Regions from separate parts of the Nesterenkonia sandarakina genome, predicted to be linked through region 2. Evidence: predicted binding sites of a transcription regulator. Region 2 holds the regulator's gene; each other region holds the start of a gene.
What was found. Region 2 encodes HrcA, which represses chaperone genes, less so after heat shock. Its sites were predicted from a motif close to TTNGCACTCGNNNNNNNCGAGTGCNAA; they were not measured.

Region 1: groL (chaperonin GroEL) is a predicted target of HrcA. The motif match lies at 1,297-1,323, and genes of this name have one in related genera.
Region 3: groES (co-chaperone GroES) is a predicted target of HrcA. The motif match lies at 1,241-1,267, and genes of this name have one in related genera.

The regions. Positions count from the first base shown of each region.
Region 1 is NZ_JACCFQ010000001.1:623,955-626,222, forward strand. It holds gene groL (chaperonin GroEL) at 1-1,100, opposite strand, end outside; gene HNR11_RS02950 (lipid II:glycine glycyltransferase FemX) at 1,479-2,268, shown strand, end outside.
Region 2 is NZ_JACCFQ010000001.1:2,247,193-2,249,460, reverse strand. It holds gene dnaJ (molecular chaperone DnaJ) at 1-519, opposite strand, end outside; gene hrcA (heat-inducible transcriptional repressor HrcA) at 532-1,557, opposite strand; gene HNR11_RS10325 (DUF3097 domain-containing protein) at 1,626-2,268, shown strand, end outside.
Region 3 is NZ_JACCFQ010000001.1:400,924-403,191, reverse strand. It holds gene groL (chaperonin GroEL) at 1-634, opposite strand, end outside; gene groES (co-chaperone GroES) at 708-1,004, opposite strand; gene guaB (IMP dehydrogenase) at 1,346-2,268, shown strand, end outside.

The sequences.
Region 1 (2,268 bases), 1.6 Mb from region 2:
AGGCGCTCCTGGAGCTTCTCGCGGTCGTAGTCCGAGTCGGAGTTCTCGATCTCGGCCTTGATCTGGGCCACGCGACCGGAGATCTCGTCGGCCTCGCCGGCACCTTCGACGATGGTGGTCTCGTCCTTGGTGACAACCACCTTGCGGGCGGTGCCCAGCAGCTCCAGGGTGGTGTTCTCCAGCTTCAGGCCGACCTCTTCGGCGATGACCTGTCCACCGGTGAGGATGGCGATGTCAGCCAGCATGGCCTTGCGGCGGTCACCGAATCCGGGGGCCTTCACGGCCACGGACTTGAAGGTGCCCTTGAGCTTGTTGACGACCAGCGCTGCCAGGGCCTCGCCCTCGACGTCTTCGGCGATGACCAGCAGCGGCTTGCCGGACTGCATGACCTGCTCGAGGACGCCGATGACGTCCTTGACCGAGGAGATCTTGGAGTTCGCGATCAGGATGTAGGGGTCCTCCAGGACGGCTCCCTGGCGCTCGGCGTCGGTGACGAAGTACCCGGAGAGGTAGCCCTTGTCGAAGCGCATGCCCTCGGTGAGCTCGAGCTCCAGACCGAAGGTGTTGGACTCCTCGACGGTGATGACGCCTTCCTTGCCGACCTTGTCCAGTGCCTGCGCGATCAGTGCGCCGATCTGGGGGTCTGCGGCGGAGATGGAGGCGGTGGCAGCGATCTGCTCGGTGGTCTCGATCTCCTTGGCCGACTTGAACAGCTCGGCGGTGACGGTCTCCACGGCCTTGTCGATGCCGCGCTTGAGCGCCATCGGATCGGCACCGGCCGCGACGTTGCGCAGGCCCTCCTTGACCAGGGCCTGGGCGAGGACGGTGGCAGTGGTGGTGCCGTCGCCGGCGACGTCGTCGGTCTTCTTGGCGACCTCCTTGACCAGCTCGGCGCCGATCTTCTCGTAGGGGTCCTCCAGCGTGATCTCCTTGGCGATGGAGACACCGTCGTTGGTGATCGTGGGGGCACCCCAGGACTTCTCCAGCACGACGTTGCGGCCGCGGGGGCCCAAGGTGACCTTCACGGCATCGGCGAGGACGTTCAGTCCACGCTCGAGGCCGCGGCGGGCCTCTTCATCGAATGCAATAGTCTTTGCCATAGTGGCGCGTGTCCTTCCTGGACTCGGCTTGTCTCAAGCCGTGGTGTGTGACTGTCAGACGTGTTCGCGTCTGCTGGGTCGAACCATTCCAGGTGCCCGCGACGGACGGCCGTTCCCGCGTCACCGGGAACATCTGTATGGCCTCACCTGCTCAGGTTCCTCTAGCAGTCTCGACACGAGAGTGCTAAACCAATTTTTAGCACTCTGACCTATCGAGTGCAAACCTCTGCGCCGAGGGCGGATCCAGCCTCCTCCGGCGGACCGCAGGCCACCGCCGGGACCACCACCGGCAGCCGCGCTCCGCTCCCCGAGTGCGGGACCGGCCTGCGCAGCTGATCTCCCAGTCGCCGGGCACGCAGACGGTACCCTTGAGGCGTGATGGAGCATAGAGATTCAGGCGTCGCCGCCGCGTACCAGGTCCGCCCGATCAGCACCCAGGAGCACACCCGCTTCCTCGCTGATCACAAGACCGCATCCTTCCTGCAGAACCCGCGCTGGCCCGCGGTGAAGAAGGAGTGGCAGGCGCAGAGCCTCGGAGTCTTCGAGTCCGGATCGGGCTCCGACGCCTCGCCGGTGGCCGCCGCGCTGGTGCTCTTCCGGCGACTCCCCATCCCCGCAGCGGTGCCGCTGCTCGGAGGGAAGAAGCTCGCCTATATGGCCGAGGGCCCGGTGATGGACCCGGCGGCCGCGGATCTGGAGCAGCTCCTGCCGCCGCTGATCGATCATCTGAAGTCCTCCGGCGCGTTCCTGATCCGCATGGGTCTGCCCTCGGTGCTGCGCCGCTGGGAGGCCAAGGAGGTCCGCCGGGCACTCGCCGCCGGGGAGAACACCAGCATCGAGGAGCTCGCAGAGCTCGAGGTCGACACGGCAGGTTCCGCCCAGGCCCGCCAGTGGCAGGAGCAGCTGCGCAGACTGGGATTCAAGGCCCCCGCGCCGAGCACCGACTTCGAAGCCGGACAGCCGCAGTTCCAGGCTCGGATCCCGCTCACCGATCCCTCAGGCGCTCAGCTCTCGATCGATGAGGTGCTGGCCCGGATGGATCAGTCCTCGCGCCGGCAGACCAAGAAGTCCACACGCTCGGAGCTGACGGTGAGCGTCGGGGCGGAAGCTGACCTTCAGGCCTGGCACACGCTCTACGCGGAGACCGCCGAGCGGGATGACTTCACCG
Region 2 (2,268 bases):
GATGGACCGCATCGGACGCTGGACCTGGCCCTGACCGTGGCAGTCCGGGCAGGTGGTCGGCGAGGTGCCTTTGCGGGTGCAGGAACCGTCACAGACGGTGCAGGTCACCGCGGTCTCCAGCTCCACCTCCTTGGTGGTGCCGAACACGGCGTCGCGCAGGTCGATCCGGACCCGGATCAGTGAGTCCTGACCGCGGCGGGTGCGTGAGGCGGGGCCGCCGCCTCCGCCGCCGAAGAAGGTCTCGAAGATGTCCCCGAAGCCGCCGAAGCCGCCGCCTGCTCCCCCGCCGGGGAATCCGGCGCGGCCGTTCGCGTCACCGGTGGCGTCGTAGTTCTGCCGCTTCTGCGGGTCCGAGAGCACCTCGTAGGCGTGGCCGAGCACCTTGAACTGCTCGGCGGCGTCCTCGGAGGGATTCACGTCGGGGTGAAGCTTGCGGGCCTGTTTGCGGTAGGCCTTCTTGATCTCTTCGGTGGACGCCGAGCGGCTGACGCCGAGCGCCTCGTAGTAGTCAGTCGTCATCTTCGTGGACGTTCACCCTTCGGAAAGAATTCGGGAGAGGTAACGCGCCATTGCGCGCACCGCGGACATGGTGGAGCCGTAATCCATGCGAGTCGGACCGACGACGCCGAGCTTGGCGCCCTCGGCTCCCACCTGGGAGCCGTACTGGGCTGCGACGACGGCGGTCTCCATCAGCGAATCATGGCTGGTCTCGTGACCGATGCGGATGGAGAGGCCACGCCGATCCTGCTCCATCTCTGTCAACAGCCGAAGCAGCACGACTTGTTCCTCAAGCGCCTCGAGGATGGGTCCGATGGAGGGACCCAGGTCGCGGCCCGACCTGGCGAGGTTAGCAGTCCCGGCCATGATGATGCGATCCACCCGGGAGGACTCCAGGATCGTCTCCACGGCCTGGGCGATGATCGCCATCGACGGGCGAAGCACCGGCTCCACCCGGCTGATCAAGGTGTCATTGGGCAGCGGCAGGGCCGAGATGGTGCGCTGGTGCAGCTCCGTGGAGAGGACCTGAGCGATCCGGTGCAGCGAATCATCACCGATCGCCTCGGCCAGGGTGACCATGCGCTGCTCGACCTTCCCGGAGGAGAGGATCACGATGGTCAGCACCTTGTGCGAGGACATCGAGACGACGTCGACGTGCCGGATCTTCGCCGTGGAACGCTGCGGGTGCTGCAGGACGGCGACCTGGTTGGTGAGCATCGCCAGAAGCCGCACCGTGTGCTCGAGCATCGCGTCGTGGTCGTCGGCGGTCTCCAGCAGGGTGTCCATGGCGCGGCGCTCGGCGGCTGAGAGCGGTCGGACCTCGGTGATCTTGTCCACGAACCGCCGATACCCCAGGTCGGTGGGGATCCGGCCCGCTGAGGTGTGCGGAGCCGCGATCAGCCCCTCCTCCTCGAGGTGGGCCATGTCATTGCGGATCGTGGCGGGTGAGACTTCGAGGTCATGGCGCTCCACCAGGGCCCGGGATCCGACCGGCTCCCGGGTGTGGACATAGTCCTCCACGATGGCACGCAGGACCTGCAGTCGACGGGTGTCTGACATGTAAGTGTGGCGCCTCCTCACCATCTGGCACTCTTCGAGTACAAGTGCTAATTCTACAATGGGTGATCATGAGCGCTCCGCACCTTCCCGAATGGCGTCCCTCCTCCCCCTCGAGCTGGGGCGCCCAGGACCTATCCCAGCTGCGCCAGAGCCAGCTGCGCAAGGTCTCCGCCATGCCCGCAGACCACGGGGCGGTGATCGAGGAGGTCGAATCCGGCTGGGTCGGGGCGATCATCTCGGTGGAGGCCTCCGGCGGCGTCGCGGTGGTCAGCCTGGAGGATCGCCGCGGCAAGGTCCGCTCCTTCCCGCTGGGGCACGGGTTCCTGCACGAGGGTCAGCCGGTGGAGCTGACTCCCCCGACTCCCCGCGCCGCCGCGCCGAAGCCCGCACGCACCGCCTCGGGCTCGGTGGCGGTCCACGACGCGCCAGCGCGCGTGGCTCGCGCCTCACGGATCTGGGTCGAGGGCACTCATGACGCGGAGCTGGTGGAGAAGGTCTGGGGCGAGGACCTGAGGATCGAGGGCATCGTGGTGGAACCGCTGCACGGCGCCGATGACCTGCTCGGCGCCATCCGCGCATTCCGGCCCGGTCCCCAGCGGCGCGTCGGAGTGCTGCTGGATCACCTGGTCCCGGGCTCCAAGGAGTCCCGCATCGCCCGCGAGGTCATGCAGCAGCAGGGCGCCCAGGGCAATGTGGCGGTCCTTGGCCACC
Region 3 (2,268 bases), 1.8 Mb from region 2:
GGACCGCTTCCTGGCGCTCTGCGTCGGTGACGAAGTGCGGGGAGAGGTAGCCCTTGTCGAACTGCATGCCCTCGGTGATCTCCAGCTCGGTGGAGGTCGAGGACCCCTCTTCGATGGTGATCACGCCGTCGGTGCCCACAGCGTCGAAGGCACGAGCCAGCAGCTCGCCGACCTCGTCGTTCTGCGCGGAGATTGCGGCCACGTTGGCCACCTGCTGGCCCTCGACGTCGCGAGCGTTCTCGCGCAGCCGGCGGGTCACAGCGGCGACCGAGGTCTCGATGCCGCGCTTGATCTCGCTGGGCGCCGCGCCGGCGGCGACGTTGCGCAGGCCTTCCTTGACCAGAGCCTGGGCGAGGACGGTGGCGGTGGTGGTGCCGTCGCCTGCGACGTCGTTGGTCTTGGTGGCGACTTCCTTGGCCAGCTGCACGCCAAGGTTCTCGTAGGGGTCTTCGACCTCCACCTCACGGGCGATGGTGACGCCGTCGTTGGTGATGGTCGGTGCGCCCCAGGACTTGTCCAGGACCACATTGCGACCCTTGGGGCCGAGGGTGACCTTGACCGTGTCTGCGAGCTTATCGATGCCGGCTTCCAGAGCGCGGCGTGCAGCGTCATTGAATTCAAGCTGCTTTGCCATAGGTTAGTGCTCCTTTGAGAGTGTGAGAATCGGAACGTGAGGCGATCCGTGAAGAGCCTTCAGCGGTCCGTTCTTACTTCTCGATGATGGCCAGGACGTCGCGAGCGTTGAGCACCAGGTACTCTTCGCCGCTGACCTTGACCTCGGTGCCGCCGAACTTGGAGTAGATGACGACGTCGCCCTCGGAGACGTCGACCGGGATGCGCTTGCCCTTCTCATCGAAGCGGCCTGGGCCCACGGCGACGACCTTGCCCTCCTGGGGCTTCTCCTTGGCGGTGTCGGGGATGACCAGACCGGAAGCGGTGGTCTGCTCTGCTTCCAGGGGGCGGACAACGATGCGGTCTTCGAGAGGCTTGATGGAGACTGACACGTCAGTACTCTCCTTTGCGTGGTGTGGATTCGGTTTATCTGCACAGGCCCGTGCTGAGCCTCCCGGTGCGTCCGGGGTGCTCGACGAGCCGAAATCTTCTCGCACGCCTTAGGAGTGGCCAACCGTCGTCGCGGTGCCGGATGGTGCCCCGTCAGGCTGATCTCCGCAGGTTGACGGCCCACGGACAAGCTGGCACCCGAGGGTCCCGAGTGCTAAGTCTGACTTTATAGACGGCCTTAGCACTCGGTCAAGCAGAGTGCTAAGGCTTTGGCTCCGGGCGGACGGGCACGGGACGTAGACTTGTCGCTGAGCTATTCGCTTTGACCCCGAGAGGCCCCACCGTGACTGAAACTCATCATCAGACGAGCGCCGCCGGAGGACCGGAGCACGACCCCTTCGGCTTCGTCGGACTGACCTACGACGACGTCCTGCTGCTCCCCGGCGCCACCGACGTCATCCCCTCCGAGGCAGACACCACCACCCGGTTCTCCCGCAACATCGAGCTGCAGTCCCCGGTGGCCTCCGCGGCGATGGACACCGTCACCGAGGCGCCGATGGCCATCGCCATGGCGCGCCAGGGCGGGATCGGCATCCTGCACCGGAACCTCTCCATCGAGGACCAGGCCCGGCAGGTGGACAAGGTCAAGCGCTCCGAGTCCGGGATGATCAGCGACCCGGTGACGATCACCCCGGACGCGACGATCGCCGATCTCGACGAGCTCTGCGCCCATTACCGGGTCTCCGGGCTTCCGGTGGTGGATGGGGAGTCCAAGCTGCTGGGCATCATCACCAACCGTGACACCCGGTTCATCCCGCGCGAGCAGTACCTGACCACCAAGGTCTACGAGAAGATGACCCCGCAGCCGCTGATCACGGCTCACGTCGGGATCCCCAATGAAGAGGTGCTGCGGATCTTCTCCGAGCACCGGGTGGAGAAGCTGCCGCTGGTCGATGACCAGGGCGTGCTCCAGGGCCTGATCACCATCAAGGACTTCGACAAGGCCGACCGCTACCCGCAGGCCACCAAGGACTCCGAGGGCCGGCTCCGCGTGGGGGCGGCCGTGGGCTTCTTCGGTGAAGGCTTCGAACGCGCGATGACCCTGATCGACGCTGGCGTGGACGCCCTGGTGGTGGACACCGCCAATGGGCACACCCGCGGGGTGCTGGACATGATCGCCAGGCTCAAGGCCGAACCGGCCGCTGCCGGGGTGGACGTGATCGGTGGTCAGGCGGCCACCCGGGAAGGCGCCCAAGCGATCATCGA